Regions from separate parts of the Limnobaculum xujianqingii genome, predicted to be linked through region 1. Evidence: predicted binding sites of a transcription regulator. Region 1 holds the regulator's gene; each other region holds the start of a gene.
What was found. The regulator PhoB, encoded in region 1, activates phosphate uptake and scavenging genes when phosphate is short. The targets are predictions, from matches to a motif close to CTGTCATAAAACTGNCNNAT.
Positions count from the first base shown of each region.

Region 2: pstS (phosphate ABC transporter substrate-binding protein PstS) is a predicted target of PhoB. The motif match lies at 4,396-4,415, and genes of this name have one in related genera.
Region 3: GOL65_RS19275 (heavy metal response regulator transcription factor) is a predicted target of PhoB. The motif match lies at 3,771-3,790, and genes of this name have one in related genera.

Region 1 covers NZ_JABMLK010000001.1:484,445-494,918, reverse strand. The annotation lists gene trpCF (bifunctional indole-3-glycerol-phosphate synthase TrpC/phosphoribosylanthranilate isomerase TrpF) at 1-492, shown strand, start outside; gene trpB (tryptophan synthase subunit beta) at 526-1,716, shown strand; gene trpA (tryptophan synthase subunit alpha) at 1,716-2,519, shown strand; gene phoR (phosphate regulon sensor histidine kinase PhoR) at 2,765-4,054, opposite strand; gene phoB (phosphate regulon transcriptional regulator PhoB) at 4,078-4,767, opposite strand; gene sbcD (exonuclease subunit SbcD) at 5,059-6,312, shown strand; gene GOL65_RS01910 (AAA family ATPase) at 6,312-9,992, shown strand; gene rdgC (recombination-associated protein RdgC) at 10,109-10,474, shown strand, end outside.
Region 2 covers NZ_JABMLK010000001.1:2,932,076-2,942,549, forward strand. The annotation lists gene phoU (phosphate signaling complex protein PhoU) at 1-532, opposite strand, end outside; gene pstB (phosphate ABC transporter ATP-binding protein PstB) at 548-1,330, opposite strand; gene pstA (phosphate ABC transporter permease PstA) at 1,343-2,230, opposite strand; gene pstC (phosphate ABC transporter permease PstC) at 2,232-3,188, opposite strand; gene pstS (phosphate ABC transporter substrate-binding protein PstS) at 3,251-4,291, opposite strand; gene GOL65_RS13585 (alpha-amylase) at 4,662-6,680, shown strand; gene glmS (glutamine--fructose-6-phosphate transaminase (isomerizing)) at 6,846-8,681, opposite strand; gene glmU (bifunctional UDP-N-acetylglucosamine diphosphorylase/glucosamine-1-phosphate N-acetyltransferase GlmU) at 8,894-10,264, opposite strand.
Region 3 covers NZ_JABMLK010000002.1:1,147,950-1,158,423, forward strand. The annotation lists gene GOL65_RS19255 (DUF1937 family protein) at 111-461, shown strand; gene GOL65_RS19260 ((R)-mandelonitrile lyase) at 530-1,000, opposite strand; gene GOL65_RS19265 (carboxymuconolactone decarboxylase family protein) at 1,042-1,458, opposite strand; gene GOL65_RS19270 (heavy metal sensor histidine kinase) at 1,590-2,969, opposite strand; gene GOL65_RS19275 (heavy metal response regulator transcription factor) at 2,981-3,673, opposite strand; gene GOL65_RS19280 (alpha/beta hydrolase) at 3,938-4,993, shown strand; gene GOL65_RS19285 (flavodoxin) at 5,106-5,750, shown strand; gene GOL65_RS22505 (DUF4405 domain-containing protein) at 5,761-6,444, shown strand; gene GOL65_RS19295 (ABC transporter substrate-binding protein) at 6,560-7,612, shown strand; gene GOL65_RS19300 (substrate-binding domain-containing protein) at 7,612-8,346, shown strand; gene GOL65_RS19305 (DUF2623 family protein) at 8,503-8,796, shown strand; gene GOL65_RS19310 (DUF1543 domain-containing protein) at 8,870-9,370, shown strand; partial or broken gene GOL65_RS19315 (autotransporter outer membrane beta-barrel domain-containing protein) at 10,188-10,474, shown strand, end outside.

The DNA.
Region 1 (10,474 bases):
TATATTGATTTAGTTCAGGCTCAAAAAGTTGCCGCAGCAGCCCCATTAAAGTGGGTTGGCATATTCAGTAATGCTAAGACCGAAACCATTTTTCTGGCAGTTGAGCGGCTTAATCTCTCTGCCATTCAACTGCACGGTAATGAAAATAGCGACTATATTCATGACTTACGTTCACGCTTACCGGCAAGTTGCCTGATCTGGAAAGCGCAAACGGTTGATGGCCAACTGCCAGAACTGAATGATTCTCAGGTTGATTGCTACCTGCTGGATAACGGTGCCGGTGGTACCGGACAAACTTTCGACTGGCAAGTATTGCAGGACCAGGAATTGAGCAATGTGATGGTAGCCGGTGGATTAAACACGGGTAATACCGCAGCAGCAGCCGGTCTTGGCTGCCTGGGACTGGATTTTAATTCCGGAGTGGAAAGCCAGCCTGGCCATAAAGACATTACCAAAATCAACGCGGTATTTAGCATACTACGCAACTATTAATAATGACAAAAGTGGAAGACTAAGGGATATAACATGACATTACTTAACCCCTATTTCGGCGAATTTGGCGGGATGTATGTACCCCAAATCCTGATGCCTGCATTACAGCAACTGGAAGAGGCTTTTGTTAGCGCTCAGCGGGATCCGGCATTTCATGCAGAGTTTCAGGATTTATTAAGAAACTATGCAGGTCGCCCGACGCCGTTAACCCTATGCCGTAATCTGACGGCAGGAAGCAAAACCAAACTGTATTTAAAACGCGAAGATTTATTACATGGCGGTGCTCATAAAACCAACCAGGTACTAGGTCAGGCACTTTTAGCAAAACGCATGGGTAAAACCGAGATCATCGCCGAAACTGGTGCTGGTCAACACGGAGTTGCAGCCGCATTAGCCTGTGCCTTACTGGGTTTAAAATGCCGGATTTACATGGGAGCTAAAGACGTTGAGCGTCAGTCACCAAACGTTTTCAGAATGCGTTTGATGGGAGCAGAGGTTATTTCTGTTCACAGCGGCTCTTCCACCCTGAAAGATGCCTGTAATGAGGCTATGCGCGACTGGTCTGGTAATTATGAAACCGCGCACTATCTGCTGGGTACTGCTGCGGGTCCACACCCATTCCCAACCATCGTACGTGAATTCCAACGAATGATTGGTGAAGAAACCAAAGAACAAATGAAAGAGCGTGAAAACTGTCTGCCGGATGCGGTTATTGCCTGTATTGGCGGCGGCTCTAACGCTATCGGTATGTTTGCTGATTTCATCGAGGAATCCAGCGTTCGACTGATTGGTGTTGAACCTGCGGGATTAGGTATTGAATCCGGACAACACGGTGCCCCATTAAAACACGGCCGCGTTGGCATCTATTTTGGTATGAAGTCACCAATGATGCAAACCAGTGAAGGTCAGATTGAAGAGTCCTACTCTATTTCTGCTGGCCTGGATTTCCCTTCTGTTGGGCCTCAGCATGCTCACCTGAACAGCATTGGTCGTGCAGAATACGTTTCAATTACTGATGATGAAGCGTTGAATGCCTTTAAACAGCTATCCCGCCATGAGGGAATTATTCCTGCGCTGGAGTCTTCTCACGCCCTGGCTTATGCCCTAAAAATGATTGCCGCAGAACCGGAAAAAGAACAAATCCTGGTGGTCAATCTATCCGGTCGTGGTGATAAAGACATTTTTACAGTTCATGATATTTTAAAAGCGCGGGGAGAAATCTGATGGATCGTTATCAACAACTATTTGAACGTCTGGCTGCCAACAACCAGGGCGCTTTTGTTCCTTTTGTTACCCTGGGTGATCCAAACCCGGAACTCTCGCTGGAAATTATTGATACCTTAATTGCCGCAGGCGCTGATGCTCTGGAACTGGGCATTCCGTTCTCTGACCCACTGGCTGACGGACCAACCATCCAAAGTGCTACCTTGCGTGCTTTTGCTTCAGGAGTGACGCCGACACTTTGCTTTGAATTATTAGGCAAAATTCGGGCAAAACATCCTGATATTCCGATTGGTTTACTGATGTATGCCAATCTGGTGTTTAGTCGCGGTATTGATGAGTTTTATGCGCAATGTGCAAAAGTAGGTGTAGATTCCGTACTGGTTGCTGATGTTCCACTGGAAGAGTCACAACCATACCGTCTGGCAGCACAGCGCCATAATATTACGCCAATATTTATCTGCCCACCTAACGCGAATGACGAGCTATTACGCCAAATTGCTACTCATGGTCGTGGTTATACCTACCTGCTCTCACGTGCTGGCGTGACCGGTGCCGAGAACAAAGCACATCTGCCATTAGAGCATTTGGTTGCTAAACTGAAAGAGTACAACGCAGCACCATCGATTCAGGGTTTTGGCATCTCAGAACCTTCACAGGTAAAAGCGGCTCTCACCAGTGGAGCCGCAGGAGCCATTTCTGGCTCAGCCATTGTGAAGATTATCGAACAAAGCCATCAACAGCCGAAGATTATGCTGGAGAAACTGGCGGAGTTTGTTAAGGGGATGAAGGCGGCGACTAAATAGTAAAGCAAATACAGTATTAACTTCAGAGGATATTCCGTCCGTAAAGGCTATATACCTATATTGGCATGGTGCCCGGACGGATGGGCGTTTGTACTCAGGAGCAGAGTGCGTCGGGCCTGGCCGGGTTAGGGGCACTTCGTTGGCTTACGCCAAGTCGACCCCAACACCCGTCCCTCCCGTCGATTAACTTTCGTTCATAAAGGCCTGTTAAAACAGGCCTGTTATCTAATTAAACGCCAAAACAACTAATTACCCACCACCAACCTTCCCGGCAACACAAATCTGAACTCACTGCCTACCCCCAACTGACTTTCAATACTCAACTGGGAATCATGGTGATTCAACACATGCTTAACTATCGCCAGTCCCAAGCCGCTGCCTCCGGTCAGACTGGAACGCGATGGGTCAACACGATAAAAACGCTCGGTCAGATGGGCTATATGCTGTTGCTCAATGCCTGGCCCATTATCTTTCACACTAAACTGAGCGCCGCGAGGCGTTAATGCCCAACTGACATAAATATCCGTTCCGGACGGCGTATGATTGATAGCGTTATACACCAGATTGGACATTGCGCTGTAAAGCTGTTCCTGATTACCTAACACCTGCAATTTGGTATCAACATCAAAATGAAGCTGATGTTCGCCGTTACTTAAAATATTGGCTTCACGCGCAAGATTATCCAATAGAACAGGCACGTTAATCTTTTCATTTAACGCATAGCGAGGAGCGGCTTCAATACGCGATAACGTCAGTAATTGATTAACCAGACTGCTCATGCGCTCCGTTTGGCCCTTCATACTGGTCAACGCTTTATGGCGAATCTCCGGACGGGTATCGTCATCTCCCAGCATTTCAATATAGCCCTGCAACACGGTAAGCGGCGTTTTCAACTCATGACTGACGTTAGTGAAGAATTTACGACGAACCTCTTCCAATTGCCTGATTTGTGATATATCACGAGCGGAGATCAGCATATGCCCTTCGTCATAAGGCATTACTCTAAATTCAATATAGCTACCTTTATTGAATTTTAACGTTAGTGGTTCATCAAATTGTTTGCGTTTAATAAACTCGGTAAATTGCGGATAACGAATCAAGTTAAGAATATGCTGGCCGTTATCTTCCGGCCAGCGAAACCCTAACATTTGTTGAGCCAGTTTATTACACCAAAAAATATGTCCGCTTTCGGTACTCAATACCACGGCATCAGGTAGCGATTCGGCACCGCTACGAAAACGTTTAATCAGTGAAGCCAGCTCACGACGGCGCTGGCGGTTACGGTGCTGCATTTGATACAGGCCGTAGAATAACGGTTCCCAACTTCCCCGACCTGGTGGAGGCATAATGCTGCGATCCAACCATAACCAGTGAGATAACTTCAGCAGATTATAAAAATGCCACAACAAGGCACAGAGTGCCGAAATCAGCAGTAACAGCGTCAGATGACCAATAAAAATGCTTAACAGCAATGCCGGAAGGCAAAACAGCAACAGCTCAATGACAATTCTCTTCCACGACAGGCGTTCTAGCACAGGCGAGTCCCTAACCAGTTAACTTAAAAACGAGTTGAAAAACGATAGCCTGAACCGCGTACGGTTTGCAGCATCTTGTCATAACCGCTGTCTTCCAGCGTCTTACGCAAGCGACGAATAAATACGTCAACGGTTCGATCTTCAACATACACATTAGTACCCCATACCTGATTAAGCAGTTGCTCACGGCTATAAACCCGCTCAGGATGGCTCATAAAGAAATGCAGCAGTTTGTATTCCGTAGGTCCCATATCCAGTGGCTTATCGTCTGCCATAACCCGATGGGATGATGGGTCCAGGGTTAAGCCATCAAATACTAAAGATTCATGTTCGGTCATAGGTGACGTTCGGCGCATCACAGCTTTAATGCGCGCCAGAAGTTCTTTAGGAGAAAAAGGTTTAGTGACATAGTCATCCGCCCCGGACTCCAGCCCTTGTACACGGTCTTCCTCTTCTCCCCGGGCAGTTAACATCACCACCGGAATGGCTTTCATCAGAGGGTCGCGTTTCAGATATTTAATCAGTTGAATGCCGGATCCGCCCGGCAACATCCAATCCAGTAAGATCAGATCGGGAAAAGGTTCAATAAGTAAAGATTGCGCCGCGGTAAAATCCGCAGCTTCGATGGCCTGATAGCCATGTTGTTCAAGAACAAGAGAAATCATTTCCCGTATAGGTGCTTCATCCTCAACCACCAGTATGCGTTTTATCATGCGGGCTCTGCTCTTTGTTGTTTTTTCTCAACACAATGCGAGTTGAATGATTATATACCCTAATAATTTGAGTTGCAGAAACACCAGAAATCTTGTCAATACATCTGCAACCTAAAGTACACTGGATTATAGTGCATTGGCATTATGCTACAGATATATGACACTTTTATTACGTTAACAACGTTTTCTGTTAATAGAAGCGTCCACTAAGGTAGTGCTGACCATCTCTGCTGCGTATAATCCCCAATAACCATAGCGCACCATATGGCTATTTTTTGACAGAGAGGATTCATGCGCATTATTCACACATCTGACTGGCATCTTGGACAATACTTTTTTACCAAAAGCCGAGCGGCTGAACATGCAGAATTTTTGCGCTGGTTAACCGAAAAAGTCGCAGAGCATCAGGTTGATGCCATTATTGTCGCGGGTGATGTTTTTGATACTACCTCTCCTCCCAGCTATGCCCGGGAACTCTATAATCAGTTTATTGTGGGACTGCAACCAACCGGCTGTCAGTTAGTGGTATTGGGTGGAAATCATGACTCTGTTGCGATGTTGAATGAATCCCGGGAACTACTGACCTACCTCAATACTCAGGTCATCGCCAGCGTTGCACAACAGCCTGAACAGCAGCTTATCGTTTTGAATAACGCTCAGGGCGAGCCTGGTGCATTGGTGTGTGCAATTCCCTTTATTCGAGCCAGAGATGTACTCTCCAGCCAGGCGGGCCAATCGGGTAGTGAAAAACAACAGGCTTTGCTGGAAGCAATCAGCCAGCACTACCAGCAGATATACCAACTGGCAAAAGAAAAGCAGCAACAATACGCCAGACATTTACCGATTATTGTTACCGGGCATTTAACCACCGTTGGCGCATCCACCTCCGACTCTGTTCGTGAAATCTATATCGGTACGCTGGATGCATTTCCCGCGCAGGCATTTCCCCCGGCAGACTATATTGCTTTGGGGCATATTCACCGCCCACAGAAAGTCGCCAAATCAGAATATATTCGTTATTCCGGTTCCCCGATTCCCTTAAGCTTTGATGAAAGCGGCCAGGAAAAAAGCGTAGTGATGGTAGATTTTTCCTCTCCGGCAGAGCCGCAAATTACATTACTTACCGTACCGCAATTTCAGCCAATGCAACTGATTAAAGGCGACATTGAACAAATCAAATCGGCACTGGAAGGTTTTCGCGATCGGCAACAACAGAAAACCGTTTGGTTGGATATTGAAGTGGATTCTCGCCTTTACCTGAATGACCTTCAGCGACAAATACAGCAAATGGCAGAACAATTACCGGTCGAGGTGATATTACTGCGTCGCAGTAAGGCCCTCACTCAGCAAGCCATTCAGCGCCAGGAAAAAGAGACGCTGTCAGAGCTGACGGTAAACGAAGTATTTGAACGCAGACTGGTACAGGATGATGACGATAATCAAAGCACCCGGCAGCAACATCAACGAGTGCGTCAGCTGTTTCATTCGCTGGTAGAGGAAATGGAACAACAGACTGAACAGCCCGTTGATGGAGGAGCCGTCTGATGCGTATCCTTAGCCTGCGACTTAAAAATATTAACTCGCTGAAAGACGAGTGGAAAATCGACTTCACTCAAGAACCCTTTTGCGATAACGCTCTGTTTGCCATTACCGGCGCTACCGGGGCCGGTAAAACCACCCTGCTGGATGCCATTTGTCTGGCGCTTTATCATAAAACACCTCGCCTGAATGTAACGCCAACTCAAAATGAACTGATGACTCATCACACAGCTGAGTCGCTGGCTGAGGTAGAGTTTGAAGTTCAAGGCATTGGCTATCGGGCATTCTGGAGCCAACGCCGGGCAAAAGGCAGCCCGGATGGTAATCTGCAAACCCCTAAGGTTGAACTGGCCTATATACGCGATGGCAAAATTATTACCGATAAAATTCGCGATAAACTCGACCTTACTGCCCAGATCACCGGTTTAGACTTTAGCCGTTTCACCAAGTCCATGATGTTATCGCAGGGTGAGTTCGCCGCTTTTCTTAATGCAGAACCGAATGAGCGTGCTGAATTGCTGGAAGAGCTTACCGGCACAGAGATTTATGGTCACATCTCTGAGCAAGTTTTTCTATCCCACAAAGAGGCTAAAAATCAGCTGGATACCCTGCATACTTTGTTAGGTAGTGTACAGTTGCTGTCAGAAGAGCAAACTCAGGAGCTAACCCAACAGGCCCGGCAACTGCAATCTCAGGAGAAATTACTAACCCAGCAAACTGAACGCCTGCTGGCAGACAGGCAATGGCTGGAAAAACAAGATGAATATCTACGTCAGGAATCACAGTGCCAGCAACAATTAACTCTGGCTCAGCAAAATTGGCAACAGCAACAGCCCCAACTTGAAAAATTACAGCGAAGTGAACCGGCTGAAAAACTGCGCCCCCTGCATACTAATCTGATGCGTTTGCGTCAGGAACAACAAGATAACCAGCAGGAAATAGCGCGCATTACTCAGGCCGAAACCGAACTCAAACAACAGATCGCTGTTGCTTTACGGGCGCGTGAACAGGCAGAACAGCAGCATGCATCGCAACTTAAACAGCATGAGTTAACCCGCACTCTGATTAATACCCAAGTCATGCCGTTGGATTTACAGATTGGAAATAAGGTCAGTCAATTAACTCAACTTGAATTAATTCGAACCAACCTTGTTCAACAATTACAACTACAGCAAAGCGAACATGATGCAAGCTTAAAACAACAGCTTCAGCTACTCAGTCGTCAGCAGGAGCTAAATGACTATTTCCAACATCACTCGCACCATCAATATTGGGGGGAAAACCTCCCTCTGTGGCAGCAGCAACTAAATCAGCTCACCCGTATTAATAGCGAGTTACAGAACGCCCGGCAATCAGCAGAACTTAAACAAAAAGAGATCGATCGGCTCAATCAACAGCTGACTGAAGTTACATTGTCACAAAAACAACATCAGACACAGCTGCAACAATTGCAACAGAGCTTTGATAAGCATGATGCCGCCTTCCAACAATTGCGCGCCCTGCACGACTTAAATGGACTAAAACAACAACAGCATAATCTTGCCCAAACCAGAGATCGACAACAGTCACTTTCCCTGCTGTTTCAGCGTTATCAACAGGTGACTAAGCAGCATCAGGCCAGGTCCAGCCAGCTAAATGAACTCACGACGGTGATTAAACAGCTCGATAGAGATTTAGTTACCAAACGTCAGCAATATAGCGATAAAAAAGTCCATTTGACCAACGTAGAAAAACTGGCCGAGCAAGAGCTGATAATTAGCCGTTTTGAGCAAGAAAGAGCGCTATTGCAACCCGGTTCACCCTGCCCGCTATGTGGTTCGACCCAGCATCCATTAGTGGGTGAAAATACTGCATTGAAAACCTCGGACACTCAGCAGCGCCTGAATCAGTTAAAAACCGAGTTTCAGCAATTACACGATGCAGGAATTGAGTTAAAAAGCAAAATAGCTCTGCATAGCGATCGGCAAAACCAACTGACCAAAGAGATGAATAATCTGAGTCTGGAGCTGGACGACATCAGCCAGCAATGGCAACAACACTGCAAACAATTGGATATCAACCTGTCACTTACCGGGACAGAGCAATTTGAATCTTATCTGGAAAGCGTTCGCCAACAAGAGAGACAGTTACAGCAACAGATAAACCAACTTGAACTGGCCGAGCAACAATGGTTGCAAGAAAAAGAGCTTCTCAATAAACAGCATAATGCAACTCAGGAAGCACAACAGCGGGTAACGCTACTGGCTCAAGATGTTTTGAACAAAACTCAGCAACAGCAGCTTTCCGGGCAGGCCCTATTATCACTACAACAAGATTATCAAACGCTGTCAGAACAACTACAAACGGCGCTGACTCACTATGAACTAACCTTGCCACAACCAGAACAGTATGACGGCTGGTATAACGCGCGTAAAAATGAATGGCAACAGTGGCAAAGCCACCTCAACGCTCAAAAAACGCTGGAGCAACAGTTAATTACTCTGAATACTCAGATAGCGACACTGACAACCCGGTTAGAAAGTCTGAATATCCAAACGGTAGAAAACCAGACACAACTTACAACCTGTCAACGTGAGGCAGAACAACTCAAACAACAGCGCTATCAGCTATTCGGGGATAAACAAACCGATGCTGTCATGTTGCAACTTCAGCAACAACAGCAAACTCTTGAACTGACGGTAACCGATAGCAGAAACGTTTGGCAGCAGCTTAACGACAGACAGACGACGCTCAGCGGACAGCTTTCCGCCCTGTTATCTCAACAACAGCAACTTCAACAAAAAACTGACAGTGCAGAGCATGAATTTAATACCGCGTTACAACAAAGCCCATTCAGCCTTCAGGCCGATTTCCTGGATGCTCTGTTATCTCCGGAATTACACCAGCAGCTTAGTGAACTTAAAGAGACCGTCACTAACGCACTGCATCAGGCACAAACCCTGTTTAATCAAGCGAACAAACAGCGGCAACAGCATCAGGCTCAACGGCCAGAAACCCTAACCGATGTGAGTAATATTGCAGATCTCAGCTTACAGATAACGCAACTGGCAGCAGAGAGTAAAGCTAACGGTATCCGTCAGGGAGAAATCCGCCAACAGTTGGAAAATGACCGACAAAGCCGCACCAATCAGCAGTCATTGGTAGAGCGTATTGCACAACATCAACAGCAGGTTGATGATTGGGCCTATCTGAATAATCTAATCGGCTCCAGTGATGGTGCAAAGTTCCGTAAATTTGCTCAGGGCCTCACGCTGGATCATTTAGTCTACCTGGCTAATCAACAGCTAAATCGGTTACATGGTCGCTATCTGTTACAGCGTAAAGAGAGCGGCGCTCTTGAGTTACAGGTGGTCGATACCTGGCAGGCCGATAATCTACGGGATACTCGTACCCTGTCCGGTGGAGAGAGTTTTCTGGTGAGTCTGGCGCTGGCGCTGGCGTTGTCCGATCTGGTTAGTCACAAAACCAGTATTGACTCTCTGTTTCTTGATGAGGGTTTCGGCACTCTGGACGCTGAGACGCTGGATATTGCATTGGATGCCTTAGATAACCTGAATGCCAGCGGTAAAATCATTGGGGTTATCAGCCATATTGACGCCATGAAAGAACGTATCCCGGTACAAATTCGGGTTCGTAAAGTGAATGGATTAGGTATCAGTAAATTGGATGATCGGTTCAAAGAATAGCATTATCTAATTATTTCATAAGTTTCATTAGCCAAAATCACAGCAAGAGGCTTTGCGATTGGTTATGATGACGGCTATGTTTATACAGAGCTCAGCTCTTTTTAATGGAAATAACTATGTTGTGGTTTAAGAATTTAATGATTTATCGCCTCAGTCGCGAAACCCATCTGTCTGCTGACGAGATGGAAAAGCAGCTGAAGCCATTAACATTTACACCTTGTGGTAGCCAGGATATGGCAAAAACAGGCTGGGTCTCTCCTTTAGGATCACACAGTGATGCCTTAACTCACGCCTCAGGCAATCAAATTCTAATTGTTGCCCGCAAGGAAGAGAAAATTCTACCCTCTCCGGTGATCAAACAGGCCCTACAGGCAAAAATTGAACAGTTAGAAGCCGAACAACATAGAAAACTAAAAAAGACTGAAAAAGATGCGTTAAAAGACGAAGTGCTGCACAGTCTGTTACCCCGTGCATTTAGCCGT
Region 2 (10,474 bases), 2.4 Mb from region 1:
AAGTCATCAACTGACGGATAATTCCTTCGTACTCCTGATCGACTTTCTTGTCTTCCCGGTAGATACGAACCGCTTCATCAATATCCATGCGTGCAAAGGCATCGAGCACATCATGCAGCATTTGAACCGTATGGCGACCCAAAGACTCCAGATTTACTAACAGTGGCTTATGCTGGTGAGAGAACTTTTCCAGCGCCATACGACAAATTTTATCCGCCACATCACCAATACGCTCCAGCTCGGAAACCGTTTTCGTGATGGCCATAACTAAACGCAGATCGCTGGCGGTTGGCTGACGCTTGGCAATAATTCGCACGCAGGCTTCATCAATCGACACTTCCATATTATTTACTTTACGGTCGTCTTCAATCACCCGACGGGCCAGCTCTTCATCCGCCTGATGCATGGCATTGATGGCATCGGTTAGCTGTTGTTCTACTAACCCTCCCATCACCATGACTTGAGTACGAATATGTTCCAGTTCCGCATTAAACTGACCGGAAATGTGTTTGCCTAAATTAAGGTTTTCCATGTGGGCTCCCCGTTATTAACCATAGCGGCCAGTAATATAGTCTTCAGTCTGTTTCTTCTGCGGTGCGGTAAACAGCATATCGGTATTGGAATATTCAATCAGCTCACCCAAATACATAAATGCAGTATGGTCAGAACAGCGAGCCGCCTGTTGCATATTGTGAGTTACTATCACCACAGTGTATTCGGATTTTAATTCACTAATCAGCTCTTCAATACGGCCGGTAGAAATGGGGTCAAGCGCCGAACATGGCTCATCCAACAGCAGCACTTCCGGGCGAATGGCAATACCGCGGGCAATACACAAACGCTGTTGCTGACCACCCGACAGGCTATAACCACTCTGATTGAGTTTGTTTTTAGTTTCATCCCACAACGCGGCTTTAGTTAATGCCCACTGCACACGCTCATCCATCTCTGCACGCGGCAAACGCTCAAACAGGCGCACTCCAAAGGCAATATTGTCATAAATCGACATCGGAAATGGCGTTGGCTTTTGGAACACCATACCAACTTTCGCCCGCAGTAACGCCACATCCTGATTATCTTCAAGGATATTTTGTCCATCTAACAGAATTTGTCCGGTGGCATTCTGTTCCGGATAAAGCTGGTACATTTTATTGAACGTCCGCAACAGGGTCGATTTACCACAGCCGGATGGCCCAATAAATGCAGTGACCTGATTTTTGGCAATATCCAGGGAGATATTCTTTAACGCATGGAATTTGCCATAATGAAAATTCAGATCCCGTACCTGAATCTTGCTTTCAGTTGAGCTGTTGTCACTCGTCAGATTCATTAAGTCGTCTCTCTAGTGTTTTTTACTGGCAAAAACTACACGCGCCAGAATATTTAATAACAATACGCACAGGGTAATCAGTAATACGCCAGCCCAGGCTAACTGTTGCCACTCGGCAAACGGGCTCATGGCAAATTTGAAAATAGTTACCGGCAAGTTGGCAATCGGATGACTCAGGTCGAGGCTCCAGAACTGGTTGGACAATGCGGTAAACAGCAAAGGAGCGGTTTCCCCGGCAATGCGGGCAATGGCTAACAGCACTCCGGTCACAATGCCTGAAAGAGAAGCTTTCAGCGTCAGTGACAAGATAATCTTCCACTTAGGCGTTCCCAATGCATAAGCGGCCTCTCTCAGACTGTCGGGCACCAGCCGTAACATATTCTCGGTGGTACGAATAACGATCGGTACCTGTAATAACGCCAGCGCAATGACACCAGCCCAACCGGAAAAACGTTCCATCTGCGTGACTACAATGGTGTAAACAAACAGACCAACCACGATGGAAGGAGCCGACAATAAGATGTCGTTAATAAAGCGCACGGTGGAAGCAAAGATTGACTTACGCCCGTATTCCGCCAGATAGATACCCGCCAGAATACCCAACGGAGTACCAATCACCGTCGCCCATAAAATCAGCAAGCCACTACCTGCAAGGGCGTTAGCTAATCCACCACCGGCAGTATTCGGTGGCGGTGTCATTTCGGTAAACAGCGCCATCGACATACCGTCGATGCCTTTAGTAATGGTTGAAAACAGAATCCAGATTAACCAGAACAGGCCAAAAGCCATGGCCATCATCGAAATGAATAGCGCAATACGGTTTTTTTGACGACGCCATGACTGCATACGTCTGCGACCGGCATCAAAAGAAGCGATTTCAAATTTATCGATAGTGGTCATCTTAGCGCCCCTCATTCTTGTTTAATCTGAGAACCATTAATTTAGACAGGGACAACACAATAAAGGTGATAACAAACAGAATTAATCCCAGTTCCATCAACGCTGAGGTATGTAAGCCGGATTCAGCCTCAGCAAACTCATTAGCCAGTGCAGAGGTAATACTGTTGCCCGGCATATACAGGGAGAAGCTATCCAGCTGGTAAGTGTTACCAATAATGAAGGTAACCGCCATGGTTTCCCCTAAGGCGCGGCCTAACCCAAGCATAATGCCGCCAATCACACCATTTTTGGTATAAGGCAGCACAATATTGCGGATCACTTCCCAGGTAGTACAACCAATGCCGTAAGCGGACTCTTTTAACAGCGTTGGCGTTTGCTCAAACACGTCGCGCATTACTGCGGCGATATAAGGAATAATCATGATGGCCAGAATAATACCGGCGGCCAAAATACCGATACCAAATGCCGGGCCAGAAAACAGCGTACCGATGATAGGGATGTTTGCCACCACATCTCCCACCGGCTGTTGAAAATATTCGGCAAACAGCGGAGCGAAGATAAACAGCCCCCACATACCGTAAACAATGCTGGGAATCGCCGCCAATAGCTCGATGGCAATACCCAACGGGCGTTTTAACCATTTAGGTGAGAGTTCAGTCAGGAACAGCGCGATACCAAAACTTACCGGTACCGCAATCAGTAGCGCAATAATAGAGGTTACGATAGTGCCGTAAATAGGAACCAGCGCCCCAAACTCATCGGCTGGCGCATCCCACTCTTTATGCCAGAGGAAGCTGATGCCAAATTTTTGAATGCTGGGCCATGATGCAATAACCAGAGAGATGATTATGCCGCCCAATAATAAAAGGGTAATCAGCGCTGCCAGTTTAACCAGCGCGCCGAAAATAATATCACCCTGTTTTCCCGGAGCTTTCATTACCGGCTTATGTACCGCCATTGAGTCTCTCTTTCATATATACGGCCCTCTTCCGGTATAGGGAAGAGGGCGGTTAGGAATGATTAATAGAGCGCTTTACCGCTGCTATCTTTAACCTGTGTTTTCCAGGCTGCACGAACTTGTTCAATCACGGTGTCTGGCAGTACAGCATAATCAAGCTCCGTTGCCAGAGAACCGCCTTTTTTGTAGCCCCAGTCAAAGAACTTCAGTACTTCTGCACCACGTTTGGCATCTTTCTGGGTTTTATGTACCAGAATAAATGTGGTTGAAGTAATCGGCCATACGTCTTTACCCTTCTGGAAAGTCAGGTCCTGAGCAAAAGATTTCGACCAGTCGATGCCTTTAGCCGCCGCGCTGAACGATTGTTGCGTCGGGCTTACCGCTTCACCATCTGCTGATATCAACTTGGTATAGGCCAGATTATTTTGCTTGGCGTAGGCATATTCCACATAACCAATGGAACCCGGCAAACGCTGAACAAAGGCTGCGATACCATCATTGCCTTTACCACCTAAACCCACAGGCCACTTAACGGTAGAACCAACCCCAACCTGGTCTTTCCAGTCCGCATTCACTTTTGCCAGATAGCTAGTGAACACGAAAGAAGTACCGGAACCATCAGCACGACGCACCACTGCGATATCCTGCTCAGGCAGTTTGACGCCCGGATTCAGTTTCGCTATTGCCGGGTCGTTCCACTTTTTCACCGTACCCAGGTAGATATCCCCCAGGGTTTTTCCATCCAGCGTCAGTTCACCTGATTTAATTCCCTGAACATTCACTGCCAGTACCACACCACCAATAACGGTTGGGAACTGGAACAAATCGTCTTTAGCCAGCTTCTCATCATCCAGAGGAGCATCTGACGCACCAAAATCTACTGTATTAGCATTAATTTGCTTAACGCCACCGGATGAACCAATCCCTTGGTAATTGATATTATTACCGCTCTCTTTTTGATAGCTGTCCGCCCATTTGGCATAGACAGGTGCAGGGAAGGTAGCGCCAGCACCGGTAATATTCTCTGCCGCAAATGCTGACAGAGTTGTCAGAGAAACGGCTGTTGCAATACCATAAGCAATAGTTGTACGTATCAGTTTCATCATTCCTCCTAAAGGAATTTATTGGCTCTGTATCGTTAATAATCAGACTGGTGATGAGTACAAGCGCAAAGATAAGACCGTTTAGTGACAGTATAATGTCAACCAGGTTACAGTTTTATGACAGTGGGGAATTTCGATTTAACTTAATGATATTTTTGATAAAAATAATTTTATCCTGAATGTGATGTTACCTACAAACGTCCTGTGGCAGAAAAAACATTAAAGTGTGCAATTGCTATAGCCTATTTTCGCAAACTGATAACGCCATCACTCACCCTATTATCTCCTCCTCTATTATTTCTTTTTGGGGGGAATTCAATTAATTAAAACAATGCCAAACTGAATAAAAGATAATCATGGGATTAACCTTATGAAAAAGCTACCTCTACTGTTTCTGCTGTTTCCCGGGCTGGTGCAAGCTGCCTGGACGGTACCCGGAATGCCTGAGTTTAAACAACAAAGTCCAGGCTTGTTTATCAGTGAAACAAAGCTTGAAAAGGGCTCGCTGCCATTAAATCTCAAATCAGATCAAGCGTGCTGGCAGCCCGCGGAATCAATCAAACTTAATCAGGCACTTTCACTAAAACCATGCGCAGGAGAAGCTCCCATCTGGCGCTTATTTCGTGAAGGCGATTATCGCGTACAGATCGACACGCGCAGCGGTACTCCGACACTGACTCTGAGTGTCAATAACGAGGCGCAAGCAGCACCAGTTGATATCACCCGCCAGTGCCCGAAATGGGATGGTAAACCGCTAACGGTAGACGTCAGTAAAACTTTCGCCGAAGGCAGTGAAGTACGCGATTTCTACAGCGGCTCAACAGCAACAGTCAAACAAGGCCAAATTACCCTGATGCCTGCGGCGAGCAGTAACGGTCTGTTACTTCTGGAATCCGCTGCCACACAACAAGCCTCAACGTTTAGCTGGCATAACGCCACGGTCTACTTTGTTCTGACCGACCGTTTTGTAAATGGTAATCCAGACAACGATAACAGCTATGGCCGCCATAAAGACGGCATGCAAGAGATCGGTACCTTCCACGGTGGCGATCTGGCTGGCTTAACGCAAAAACTCGATTATCTACAGCAACTGGGGGTAAACGCGTTGTGGATTAGCTCACCGTTGGAACAAATTCACGGCTGGGTTGGTGGCGGTACAAAAGGAGATTTCCCGCATTATGCCTACCACGGCTACTACACCATGGACTGGACAACACTCGATGCCAATATGGGTACTGAAAATGAGTTGCGCACACTGGTGGATGAAGCCCACAAACGCGGTATACGTGTTTTATTCGACATCGTCATGAACCACACAGGTTACGCAACGCTTGCCGACATGCAGGAATATCAATTTGGCGCCCTGTATCTTAAAGGCGACGAACTGACTAAAACGCTCGGTAAACATTGGACTGACTGGAAGCCAGGCCCAGGCCAAAGTTGGCACTCCTTCAATGATTACATCAACTTTAGCGACAGTACGGACTGGCAAAACTGGTGGGGTAAAAACTGGATTCGTACTGATATTGGCAATTACGACACCCCAGGTTTTGATGACTTAACCATGTCGTTGGCTTTCCTGCCTGATTTAAAAACAGAATCTACGCAACCTGCGGACTTACCGGTCTTTTACCGTCATAAACCCGATACCCACGCCAAAGAGATAGCGGGTTATACCGTGCGAAACTATCTGACTCACTGGCTTAGCCAATGGGTACGTGATTATGGTATCGACGGCTTTCGGGTGGACACCGCAAAACACGTTGAAAAGGCAAGCTGGCAGCAGTTGAAAACACAATCTGTTGCTGCGCTGGCTGAATGGAAAAAAGCCAATCCAGACAAAAAGATGGATGATGCGCCGTTCTGGATGACCGGAGAAGCCTGGGGCCATGGCGTGATGAAAAGCGACTATTACAACAGCGGTTTTGACGCAATGATCAATTTTGATTATCAGGAGCAGGCGGCAAAAGCGGTAGATTGTCTCGCAAACATCGATCTCACCTGGCAGCAAATGGCGACCAAATTGCAGGATTTTAACGTTCTTAGCTATCTTTCTTCCCACGATACTCGCTTGTTCCGCAAAGGAGGGCAGCGTGCAGCTGAATTACTGCTGCTGACGCCGGGTACGGTACAGATTTTCTATGGTGATGAAACGGAGCGCCCGTTTGGCCCGACAGGTTCTGACCCACTTCAGGGAACGCGTTCGGACATGAATTGGGGGCAAAATATCGCCACGCTCTCTCATTGGCAGAAAATCGGTCAATTTCGCGCTCGTCATCCGGCAATTGGTGCGGGTAAACAAAACACACTGAGCATGAAACAAGGCTACGGCTTTAGCCGTGAATCCGCAGACGACAAAGTGATGGTTGTCTGGGCGGGGAACCAGTAATTCAGAATGGATGGCATACAACACCTGTAACTTGCCTGACGGCTGCGTTGATTTAGCCATAAAAAAATCCGGTATGCTTTTTGAACAGCATACCGGATTGACTTCGTTTATAACGCTATTGCCCTATAGAGATCGTTGTTGTTGGTCCACAGGGCTTACTATTAATTACTCTACGGTTACCGACTTCGCCAGATTTCGCGGCTGGTCAACGTCAGTCCCTTTAATCAACGCAACGTGATAAGAGAGCAACTGTAGCGGAATAGTATAGAAAATTGGAGCTACCAGCTCTTCCACATAAGGCAATGGAATAATGGTCATGCCTTCGGAATCACTGAATCCGGCATCTTCTGCGGCAAACACATACAGCTGACCACCGCGAGCACGAACCTCTTCAATATTCGACTTCAGCTTTTCCAGCAGTTCGTTATTAGGTGCTACCACGATTACCGGCATATCCGCATCAATCAGTGCCAGAGGACCGTGTTTTAACTCACCGGCGGCATAAGCTTCAGCATGAATATAGGAAATTTCTTTCAGCTTCAGCGCACCTTCCATTGCGATAGGGTACTGATCGCCACGGCCGAGGAACAAGGCATGGTGCTTCTCAGAGAAGCCTTCCGCCAGAGTTTCAATGGCTTTATCCAGAGACAGAAGTTGATCGATACGGTTAGGCAGAGCCTGCAGAGCATGAACAATATCGCGTTCTGCTTTTTCTGACATGCCATGTAAACGACCTAAACGGGCAACCAGCATCAGCAGTACGGTTAACTGAGTGGTAAAGGCTTTGGTTGAAGCCACGCCAATTTCAGCACCGGCACGAGTCATCAGTGCGATATCTGATTCACGAACCAGTGATGAACCACTCACGTTACAGATAGCCAGAGAACCCAAATAGCCCAGCTCTTTTGACAGGCGTAATGCAGCCAGAGAGTCGGCGGTTTCACCAGACTGAGACAGCGTCAGCAGCAGGCTACCTTTACGTACCGCCGGTTTGCGATAACGGAATTCTGAAGCAATTTCGATATCACAAGGCACACCAGCAATCGCTTCAAACCAATAACGGGCAACCATCCCTGAATGGTAAGAAGTACCACAGGCAACGATTTGAATATGCTCAACCTTCTCTAACAGCGCAGTAGCTGATGGGCCAAGCTCTTCCAGATTTACCAGACCATGGCTGATACGCCCTTCAAGGGTGTTTTTAATTGCCAAAGGCTGTTCATAAATCTCTTTTTGCATGTAATGACGGTAAATACCTTTATCACCGGCATCATATTGACTGGTTGATTCAATGGATGGACGATCCACCAGCGTTCCCGCTTTATCAAAGATAGTTACCGAACGGCGGGTAACTTCGGCAACATCGCCTTCTTCCATATAGATAAAGCGACGGGTAACCGGCAGCAACGCTAACTGGTCAGAGGCAATGAAGTTTTCTCCCAAGCCTAAACCAATTACCATTGGGCTACCTGAACGGGCTGCCACCAAAACGTCAGGATTACGACGATCGATAATTACCGTGCCGTAAGCACCACGCAGTACTTTCAGTACGCGCTGTACCGCTTCCAGCAGGCTAAGTTCACTGTTGTTTTTTAGCTCTTCATGCACCAGATGGGCAATAACTTCGGTATCAGTCTCAGAAGTAAAGACATAACCTTTCTCTCTCAACGCATCGCGCAGAGGCTCATAGTTCTCAATAATGCCGTTATGTACTACGGCAATAAAACCTGATTCGTGAGGGTGTGCGTTAGTTTCTGAAGGCTCACCATGAGTAGCCCAGCGGGTATGTGCAATACCGGTACCGCCAGACAGTGGATATTCATCCACGGCGTCACTCAGCATTTTCACTTTACCCAAACGGCGAACACGCTGTAGGTTGTGGGCTTCATCAATAACCGCCAGGCCCGCAGAGTCATACCCGCGGTATTCCAGACGACGTAAACCTTCTAACAATATTTCAGCTACATCTCGTTGTGCTACTGCACCAACAATTCCACACATCGTTTATATTCCTGATTTAAGAACCGGAGGATATCCTGATTCTGCGATGCCCTTGACCTTTTTGTTGCCGGTTTTTCCGGCCTCCCCGAGCCTGTAGAGTTGGGGATTATTATGTTTTGCTATCGTCTCTCTGGTCACTGGATCAAAAAAACCATAGCAAAACAGTAAATAGCCATGGAGCGGTATTTAACACCGCTCCATCACTTATTGAGTTATTTCTTTTTCTCTGGTCTTTTCCAACCGGAAATCTGACGCTGTCTGACCCGGCTAATCACCAGCTCATTTTCACCCACATCCTGAGTGACAGTGGTACCAGCACCAATGGTGGCACCTTTAGCAACGGTAACCGGAGCAACCAGTTGGGTATCAGATCCAACAAATACATCGTCACCGATGATGGTTTTAAACTTATTTGCACCGTCGTAGTTACAGGTAATGGTACCGGCACCGATATTAACCCGATCGCCAATATCCGCATCACCAAGGTAAGAAAGATGTCCCGCCTTAGAACCTTTACCCAGACGCGCTTTCTTCATTTCAACGAAGTTACCAACGTGCGCTTCATCTTCAAGCTGTGCACCAGGGCGTAAACGAGCAAATGGACCAACGGTACAGCCAACACCCATCTCAGAATCTTCAATGACGCTGTAAGGGCTTATCACGCTGTCATTACCAATAACGCAGTTTTTCAACACGCAGCCGCTTTCAATACGTACTCGATCCCCAAGGACTACACGACCTTCAATGATAACGTTAGTATCGATCACCACATCACGGCCATGAATCAGTTCACCGCGTAAATCAAAACGGGAAGGATCGTTTAGCATCACACCCGCCAGTAATAGGCGATCTGCCTGTTCTGACTGATAGACGCGTTCAAGACGAGACAGTTGCAGGCGGTTGTTTACCCCTTCAACTTCGCTCAAACGGGAAGGATGTACCGCTTCAATGCGGTTGCCTTCTTCATAAGCCAGAGCGATAACATCAGTAATGTAATATTCGCCCTGTGCATTGTTATTATTCAGTTTGCCTAACCAGCGTTTTAAATCTTTGCCACTGGCAACCAGAATACCGGTGTTTATCTCATTGATTTTATGCTGCTCTTCGCTGGCATCTTTATGCTCAACAATACTAATCACCTGACCATCTTTACGTACGATACGGCCGTATCCGGTTGGGTCATCCAGTTTAACGGTCAACAGGCCAATGCCGCCAACCGGTTTGGCTGCCACTAAACGACGCAGGGTATCTTCTGAAATAAGTGGCACATCGCCGTACAGCATCAGGACATTTTCATCATCGGCAAAATAGGGTGCAGCCTGTTGCATTGCATGGCCAGTACCCAACTGCTCTGCTTGTAATACCCAGTTAATTGGCTGATCGGACAGCGTTTTCTTCAGCAGGTCGCCACCGTGTCCGTAAACTAAATGAACCTGTTGGGCACCCAGTTTAGATGCGGTATCAATGACATGTTGCACCATTGGCTTACCGGCTAAAAGATGCAGTACCTTTGGAAGATCTGAATACATCCGTGTACCCTTGCCAGCGGCAAGAATAGCTACGCTAAGTTGAGACATTGACATAAACAACCTGCTAAAAAATTGATTGGCGAAAGTAAACCTGTTTAGTAACAAAAATGCTACTTATTTTTCATCAAAAAATGCCGATAAGCCTTGTGGCACAAGGGTTGATGAAAAACCCAGCTTTACCAGAAAATAGCTGAAAAACTGTCGGCATTCGGAGACAGATTTTTAGCCGCTATCGGTGAATAATAACGTGTTACCACCTGTGAT
Region 3 (10,474 bases), on a different contig from region 1:
TTGTATTCAATGTCAGGCCATTAAATAGATGGCCGGCATTCCCTTACGCCTGATTTAAGGTGTTGAATTATTATCTGACTGATTTATTTACATAATATTAAGGAACAATAATGAAGCTCTATTTTATTGCCTGTCCCTATTCAGACCCAAATCCGGAAATTGTTGAGCAACGTTTTAACCAGTGCACGGAAGTGGCGGCGAAGCTGTCATTAGCCGGATATGCGGTATATAGCCAGATTACTATGACTCATCCGATTAATGAGGTGGTCAACAAACAGGGCAAAAAGATTACCTGGACACCAATTGATGAAGCCTATATGGCGCGTTGCGATGAGCTTATTGTATTAACGCTACCGGGTTGGGATAAAAGCAGCGGCGTAGCAGGAGAGATTGAATACTTTCAATCGCGCGGAAGGCAAGTATGGACATATGATGAGTTTGCGCAAGAGTATGATATATAAACCGCGTTTTCTTGCTGCCAGTCAGTTGGTTTAAAAGAATCCACGCAATAGCGTGGATTCTTACCTTATTAACGCGGGTATTGGCTCTCGGTAACTTTTTCCATCCAGGTCACACTACTTCCCTCCAGTGATTCAGATATGGCAATGTGAACCAACGGTTGACTGGCTGATGCACCATGCCAGTGTTTAACCCCTGGCGGAATCCATACCACATCACCGGTTTTGATGGATTGAATTTCGCTGTTCCATTGTTGTACCCAACCGGTTCCGGAGGTAACCATCAAGGTTTGACCAAGAGGATGAGTATGCCAGGCCGTTCGTGCCCCGGCGTCAAAAGAGACAACACCACCGCCAATTCGGGCAGGGGAACTTCGTTGAAAGCGAGAATCTACTTTTACCGAACCGGTAAAATAATCAGCTGCGCCAATGGTGGTAGGTTGAGAACCAGCAGAGGTTACTATTACGACGCTATCTTGAGTTGCCATCGCTGTAGCAGGCAAAAACAGTGCAGTCAGCGCAATGATAATCGTTTTTATCATAATTGATTCCTGTAATGATGTTTTACTGCCCGAAAATGTATTTATTTATTTTCTTTAAAGACATCTTGGGCGATCGCAATGGCGGTAACAGAATTAGGCCAGCCGGAATAGAAAGCCAACTGAGTAATGGTTTCAACCAGTTCCTCCTGCGTTACACCGTTTTGACGTGCCAGGCGAAGATGCGAACGTAACTGATCGGGGCGATTCATGGCCACCAAAGCGCTAACCGTGATTAGGCTTCGATCTCTTTTGGAGAGCTGTGGACGCTCCCAGATATCCGCATATAACACATCATCAGTAAGCTGGGCCATTTTGGGCGCAATATCTCCCATCAGTTGCTGTGCGCGGGAAGGTGTTTTATTTGGCGTGGTGGTATCTTGTGCATAGGAATAGGGGGTGATTGAACTGGTAAATATAACCGCCGTACAAATTAACGATCGCTTAATCATTTTTTTCATTGTTCATTTCCTTTGTTATCGATGAAGTTAAATCTGGATATCAATGAAGATGAAACAATGTTACCGAATGACTGATGTCATCAGCCTGACAGCACACTGACATATTTGTCAGAAACAATATATTGATTAAATTAATCAGAATTAATTGCCAGCGTCAGGCCAAACGTATTTAAACCGTCGTGGCTACTGGCAAATACATCCCCCCGATGCATTAATGCCACTGCCCGAACAATAGAAAGTCCCAGACCATGGTGCGTATTACTACGCGTTCGCGATAAATCCATGCGATAAAAACGCTCAAACAGGCGAGCTAAATGCTCAGCAGCAATGGCGTCGCCGACATTGGTAACGGCAACAGAAGCAAACCCATTTTCCTGGCTGATAGTTATTTTAACGGTAGTGTTTGGAAAAGCATGACGGGCACTGTTTTCTAACAGATTTGCCAGTGACCGATGAAATAGTCGTTTATCGATGCGTGCTGTGATATCACCCACCACCTGAATATCGAGGTTTTTTTCAGCAAATGAGGGCTCTACATATTCTGCGGTTTTAATCGATTCTTCACGTAAGGAGACATCGGTTAGTTGTGTGGCATGTTCACCGGCTTGTGCATGAGATAGAAAAAGCATGTCATTGACGATGGATGTCATTCTTTCCAGCTCTTCCAGATTGGATTCCAGTAACTCTTCAAGTTCGTGAGTTTCTCGTTTCCGTGACAAACTCAATTGTGTTTGTCCAATAAGATTGGTGAGTGGCGTTCTTAGTTCATGAGCTACGTCTGCGTTAAAACTTTCCAACTGCTGCCATGCAACTTCCTGGCGCTTAAGCACACCATTAAACGCTACCGCCAGCTTTTGTAATTCATCCGGTAGTGTAGTGGTATCCAGACGTTGCCCTTGAGTACCGGGAGCAAGTTGATGAGCCTGCTCACTAAGATGATTGACCGGGCGCATACCAAATCTTGAAATGGCATACCCCATTAGCGCCACCAGAAAAGCACCAAAAACCGTAATCACTATCAAAGTACGGGTAAATTCGTTTAGCGTGCCCATATAGGGTGTGGAGTCAATAGTGACAACATAGCGTAATGCAGGGCGTTCTCCGGCTGCGGGAATGTCAGTAATTAACAGAAACAGAGAACAGGCATCCTCTGTGGCACCGGCAACTTTACTGAATCCATTATCTAAAGAGGCCCAGCTTACTCCCGCCGGGGCAGGCCCTCCCACCTGAAATCGAGAATCATCGCTGAGAACCCAATACTGGACGCGTCCTCCCTCGGCAGACGCGAGGTCGGTAAACTTGGTTGCCAGCGTTTGCCAGCCATCCAGCGTAGTTCTGGCTTGAATCCATGGTTCCATCAGGGAATGACGGAACAACAGCTCATTGTGCATTTGCCTTTGCAGTGAATCATGCAGAGAGCTTCTCAGCACAAGACCTGATGCGGAAACAATCAGAATGGAAGCTAAAGCAAACATCAATGCCAGTCGGCCAGAAATAGAACGTTTCATCATTAAAGTTTTCACTATTTTGCCGGGGACTCAGGTCTGGTCTCAAGAACGTATCCCATACCTCGTACGGTATGCAGTAATTTTACCGGATAGGGCGTATCTATTTTGGCTCTCAATCGTTTAACCGCGACCTCTACCACATTGGCATCGCTATCAAAGTTCATATCCCAAACCTGTTCGGCAATCATCATTTTTGACAGGATCTCCCCCTGATGACGAGCCAGAAGGCTTAACAGGGCAAACTCTTTAGCGGTTAATTCCAGTCTGTTTCCGGCCCGGGTAACTCGTCGCGCTAACAGATCGAGGTGTAAATCATGAAGTTGCAGCTGAGTAACATCGGCACCATCACTGGGGCGGCGTCTTAGTAGCGCTTGAATGCGCGCCACCAGTTCAATCAGAGAGAAGGGTTTAGGCAGATAATCATCGGCTCCATGACGTAATCCTTTAACTCGCTCATCCACTGAGCCTCGGGCAGATAGCATCAATACCGGCGTTTGCTTACAGGCTCGTAACCCTTCCAGAACGCCATAGCCATCGATTCCCGGCAACATCACATCCAGCACAATAGCATCGTAATCATATTCAAGAGCAAGATGCAGACCATCTGTCCCGTTAGCGGCTACATCGACGGTAAATCCCAGTTCACTGAGCGCCCGGTTAATGTAAGAGGAGGTTTTCTCCTCATCTTCTATCAGAAGTAATCGCATATTTGCTTCTCCCTTTACCCTTCAGGGCGATATGACATTTATTAGCACTATCTTAACTGCTCATCGCCAACATGTAGCTGACATTTTCCTGACATTTCTGTCAGAAAACTTTGGATTTTAAACTGACAGAAATGTTATCTGACGGTCATGCTGATGTCAGCCAGCGCTCTTTAGACTACCTGAAGGTCAATTTCCTTGTTTTGAAGTAACAGGGAAAGTCCCGGGAATATTCAATGGTTATTTCCATATCAGGAGGTCTTTCTAATGAAACATCACGTTTTCAGAGCAACATTATTAGCATCAATGATAAGTATTTCATCAGGCGCTGCACTGGCAGCAGACTATAAACAAAACCCCTTTACGCTAACTTATGAAGGAGCCATTACTGAAAATGTAACCGGTAAAGTTAATATTCATCCGGTTAGCTATCAGCTAAATGGCATTGATATTGCTGCCAATGTTTATACCCCGGCGAACTATGACAGCAGCAAAAAGTATCCAGCGGTCGTCGTCGCTCATCCTAATGGAGGTGTAAAAGAGCAAGTAGCGGGCCTGTATGCCCAGCGACTGGCAGAGCAGGGATATATCACCATTACTGCGGATGCTGCCTACCAGGGAGCAAGTGGTGGTTTGCCTCGTAATGTCGATAAACCAGCTCATCGTATTGAAGATATTCACGGCATGGCTGATTTTATCAGCCAGTATGCTGGTGTTGATATTGATCGCTTAGGCCTACTGGGTATTTGCGGCGGCGGAGGCTATTCGCTAAAAGCGGCACAAACCGATAAACGTTTTAGCGCCATTGCTACCCTAAGTATGTTTGATTCAGGTCTGGTAAGACGCAATGGCTATGTTGATTCCCAAATTTCTACCATACAGCAGCGGTTAAAACAGGCTTCTGATGCACGGGCACAGGAGGCCGCGGGTGGTGAGGTTATCTATACCGGTGATGCCAAATTGACGGATGAACAGATCGCTAAATTACCATTTGATTTGTATCGACAGGGGTTTGAATACTATGGGAAAACCCACGCGCATCCTAATTCCACTTTCAGATATACCCTAAGTAGCTTGCTTGACTTAATGAGCTTTGATGCCAGCAGCAATATGGATTTAATCGATAAGCCATTGCTCATGATGGCGGGTAGTAAAGCTGACTCTTTATATATGACAGAAAGCGCGTTCAGCAAGGCAATAAATGTAAAAGATAAACAGCTGTTTTTGATCGATGGCGCAACCCATATTGAAACCTATTGGCAACCGCAATATGTCAATCAGGCGATGGGAAAACTGGAGCAGTTTTTTAGCAACAATCTCTAACAGATACAACCTAATATGACTCGCTGGTGTCTGGCTGTAGCTTATTACTCTTGTTTGGCGGTGATACTCAGAACCAGCGAGGGTTAATCCCTTTTTAACATTGGTAAAGGCTATGAAAAAAATCTTCATTCTCTTGCTGGCAGTAACTTTCAGCAGCCTGAATGCTATTGCGGAACCGGTAAATAGTCATGCTCAAAGAACATTAATTGTCTATTTCTCTCAACCAGAAAACGTCAAATTAGACGGTGTAGATGGCGTATCAGGTGCGAGTATTTTACAAAAAAATGGTCAGATATCAGGTAGCACACAATATCTTGCTCAAATTATTCAACGCTATACGGGAGGAGAATTATTCCGCATTGAAACCGTTACCCCTTATCCAACACAACATGAACCGTTACTGCGCTATGCGGAACAAGAACAGCGAGATAACCGTTATCCTGAATTGAAAACTAAGATAGATAATCTGACTGATTACGACAGGGTTTTTATTGGTTATCCCATATGGTGGTACAAAATGCCGATGCCACTGTATAGCTTTTTACAGCAACATGACTTGAGTGGCAAAACCCTCATTCCTTTTACTTCACATGGCGGTAGTCGCTTCTCTGACTCTCTTCGCGAAATTAAACGCCTGCAACCTGATGCCCGGTTAGTGACTCAGGGATTGGCTATTTCCAGAGATGATGTTGCTGATGACGGCACGGTAACCAGAGTCGGTGACTGGCTGAATAAATTGACCAGCGTTCAGCAATAACAGGCTTGATATGAGAAGAAAATATCAGTGTCAGGTTCTGTCAGATGTGATTATGTTATTCATTTTATTATCGTTGATGGGGTTTCATCTGTGGAGTGAATATATCCATGAATGGCTTGGAACAATATTGTTTCTGATGGTTATGTTACATGTGGGTTTGAATACCCATTGGTTGCAGAAGCTATTTCAGGGAGAATACTGCGCTTTTCGGATCTTGCAGCTGTCAATAAATGCATTATTGCTGTTGCTGTTTTTATCCGCGGTGATAAGCGGGGTAATGCTTTCTCGACATCTATTACCAGACTTGGTTATACATAGCTCGTCCGATCTGGTCAGAAAAGTTCACATGGCTAGTGTTCATTGGCTGCAAATCATCATTGCTTTACACCTTGGTATTCACTGGAGAATGCTGGCTAATTTCTTTTGTAAGATTTGGCATATTTCACCCGTTTCTGTATTGATGACACGAATTCTTCCGCTGATTTTTAGTGTTATTGCTGTTTATGGTATTTACGCATTCATGCAGCGGGAGAGGTTGCCTTATTTGTTCTTTCAGGTCGATTTCGCCTTTTTCGATTTTGATGAATCAATGTTCTTATTCTATTGGGATTTTTTCGCGATTACGCTTTCCGGGGCTTATTTGAGCCAAATTTTGATATGGCTGATGACATTCAGGCAACGTGCAAGGCGCTAAATATTATCTGACTGGCAAAAAGAGACTAAAGTCTTCAAATAATCAAAGCGGCACTTGTTATTCAAGGTATCATTCGATATATAATAATTTATATATCGAAATGAGAGGATCTCAAATGACACTTTTATCTCCCCGTCTGGCGCTTGCCAGCCTGACTTTGCTTATCTCTTTTTCCACTTTCGCCGATCGTCAGGTTACTGACCAGATTGGCCGAACGGTAACCATTCCTGATCGGGTCGATAGGGTGGTGGTTCTACAACATCAAACATTAAACCTGTTGGTACAAATGAACGCTACCGACAAGATTGTCGGCATTCTGGCCAACTGGAAGCAGCAACTGGGTAGCAATTATGCCACTCTGGTGCCTGAGCTAAACGATAAAGCATCATTGGGTGATTTAACCCACGTGGATGCTGAAAGCCTGGTGGCGCTGAAACCACAGGTAGTTTTTGTCACTAACTACGCTCCTCAGGAGATGATCGATAAGATTAGTGCCTTGGGTATTCCGGTACTGGCTATTTCATTGCGCCATGATAATCCGGGAGAACAGTCCAAAGTTAACCCGGCCATGGATGACGAAGAGCAGGCTTATAATTTGGGCCTCAGGGAAGGCATTGAACTGATTGGTAATGTGATAAATAAACCCGAAGAAGCCAAGGCGCTGGCGGATGCTGCTTTTGCCGGTCGTCAAATAGTTACCGATCGTCTAAAATCACTGGCGGAACAACAGCGTGTACGAGCCTATATGGCCAATCCTGACCTGAGTACCTATGGTTCAGGCAAATATACCGGATTGATGATGAATCATGCCGGCGCACTGAACGTGGCGGCGGCGACGGTAAAAGGCTTTAAACAGGTTGCATTAGAACAGGTTATTGTCTGGAATCCTCAGGTGATTTTTGTTCAGGATCGTTATCCTAAAGTGGTGGATGAAATCAATAATGATGCAAAGTGGCAAACCATCGATGCGGTTAAGAATCATCGTGTGTGGTTGATGCCTGAATATGCTAAAGCCTGGGGCTATCCGATGCCGGAAGCCATTGGCTTAGGTGAGCTGTGGATGGCAAAAAAACTCTATCCGGAAACTTTCAGCGACATAGATATGCGTAAAGAAGTCGATCGCTGGTATCAACGTTTCTACCGTACTCAATATCAAGGCATTGATTGATGTTAAAAATACTGGCCGCGGGCAGTTTGCGTCGGGTGTGGGCTCCATTGATGGCGCAGTTTCAGGCTGAAACTGGCATGACATCAGAGACTCAATTTGGGCCAGCAGGATTGCTACGCCAGCGAATCGAGGCTGGTGAAACCTGCGATTTCTTTGCTTCAGCCAGTGCCAATCATCCGGCTGCATTAATCTCAGCCGGGCTTGCTTTGGGTAGCATCCCTTTTGCCTCTAACTGTTTGTGTCTGAGCGTAGCACGACGGATTACTAGCGGGAGTGATGATTGGTTATCACTATTGAGTAACCCAGAGTTACGTCTGGCAACCTCTACGCCGGGCAGCGATCCTTCAGGTGATTATGCCTGGCAACTGTTTGATAATCTGGAGCGCTATCAACCCGGTTTAGGGGAAAGCCTTAAAAATCGGGCGTTATGCTTAGTGGGTGGTGCCAATAGCCCGGCGGTTCCGCCTGGAGAGATGGCGGCCAGTTGGCTTATTCGTAGTGGGCAGACTGAGATGTTTCTTGGTTATGCCAGCTATGCTTCAAACCTGAGGCAACATGCTGATATATTCGTTTATGATATCCCTGAAGAAATGAATGTAGTTGCGCATTACGTTTCTGCGATATGTACTGAAATGGGGATGGCACTGGGGGCGTTTCTTCGTACCCCAATAGCAATGGATATCCTTAGAGAGAATGGATTTGGGGTCGGACTCTCTCCTGGTTCAGATTGTTGAATTCTCCCGATCCGCAGTAAACACCTTCTATTGTTTGATAATCAGTCAGTGTGGATATACCAGAAATACCTACTTAGGAGGTATTTTCTTAGCTTAAAAATCGTTATATATTTATTTATATAACGATATCCAAAACACAAAAGTGAAAGATGAAATATGAGTAATTTTTTTGGTATGGGATTGATCGCAGGTATCAACAGTCAGGAACCCTATAGTTCACAGCATATAACGCGTTACTGTGAGGATTTCAGACGCGGCTATGTTATTGGCTATACCCATTCGTTGATGCAATTAAGCGGTGATAGCGAATTAGTCACCAGAGTTGCAGGGAGTTTGACGCAAAAATACGGCCTGAATAAAGAGATGATGATGGAGATTTATACTGAATTTCAGCAGGACTCCTCCACTAACTCATTTATTTCAGGCTATACGGCGGCGGCTCAAACTTAATAAATATATTCGGAAGTCTTGCAGTAGTGGCGATACTAAATGGCTTGTAAGTACAGAAGATAAGGATAACCGGATGTTTCTTTATATGTTTTACCTTGGTGGTAATGCGGGTAAGTCTAACATTGAAGTCCATGATATTCAGTTTGTTGTGGCAGAAAAACCAGAAGATGCATGGCCAGTTTTACGTTCAGTCTGGTTTGGTGATGCGGATAAAATTCATATCGATGGCTACGCAAAAATCACCTGGGTTGATGGGTATTCGGTATCTCTTTCGTTAACGCCTTCAGGAAAAGAGAATCGGTTATTTTTTGTGAATGCAGGAGGTTACCATCCTTCTACTCTGGCAGAGCTCCATGCTTTCGATCTTTTTGTTGCCAGAAATAGGGAAGAAGCTAAAACCAAAGGGCTTCAATGTCTTTTGAGTGGGGCTTCACAGCAGCATAAAGATAATTTAAAAGACGTTGATGATTGCCTGCTGTTAGACAGAGTAGGGGAGTATTATATCCACCTTGAGCCCTGTTCAACAGGGTCGCACTTTAGCCCTGAATGGCAAGGTTACCAGCCTATCGGCTAATAATAACGGCAACAACATCGATCCTTATCAATAGAAACAGGCGCCCTAACTAAGGCGCCTGTTTCTATTGTGTGCAATTTTATGGCTTTAAGGAGTTGTTTTTCGATATGGATGTGCGGATTAGATGAGGTTGATACAGCTTGTTTTACTATGACTTTGCCTGTGTTATACCCATTCCTTATTGATATAATTAATAATTTTTTAAGGAGTGGTTTAGGTTATTGATTAATACTGCGGGTGTAACTTTAATTATTAAAGACTTTCTTATTATTTTGATATGATTTTTGAATATTTTATAATCATTTGTTGGTTAATTTATTGATATTTAAATAATTAATTTACATGAGGTGGTTTTGAAATTGTGTTTTTATAAAATCATTCATGTATTGATCTTTATCATTAAACGGGTGTTTAGTGTATCTTTGATTAAATTTTCAACATTTCCTATTTACAAAATTAATGAAATGTATAGGATCTGAAATCCAGATTAAATGGATAAATGTTATCAGGATGAGTCATTATGGATAATAGATATAAAGGTTATTATTTAGGAGAGAATACCTCAAAACCTAAAACTAACGCAGCGCTACAAAATTTACGCCATCACACCAGTCAAAATCCCTTTAATAAAACCCTGCTTGCAGGTGCTATCTTTTTTGCTGCTAACTCCGCTTATGCCGCAGGCCCTTGTGATTATGTGAGCCCAAGCCCTGAAGCCAGTTGTGTGCATGTTGATAATCAATTAAATATTAATATTCACTCTGATATAAATAAACAAAATAATAATAACCCAGCTTATCAATATGAAACTGATTATATGACTACGGATAAATCAGTGATTAATTTAGAGGCGGGTAAAACAATTACGTCAGATGTAACGGGAATACAGGCTCTGGGTTATAGCACCTCTGAAATTGAAGTGAGTACCTCTGGCAATATTTATACCGGTAAAACCACCGATGTTGATGCTCAGGACCCGCAGGCACCAATAACCGGGCCTTCTGGTGGCATCATCTATGAGAAAACCAACGTTAGGGAGACCCAACACGCCAGCGTTTATCTGGCGGGGGCATCCGGTGGTCTTCTGGCTTTAGGGGCCGTGAC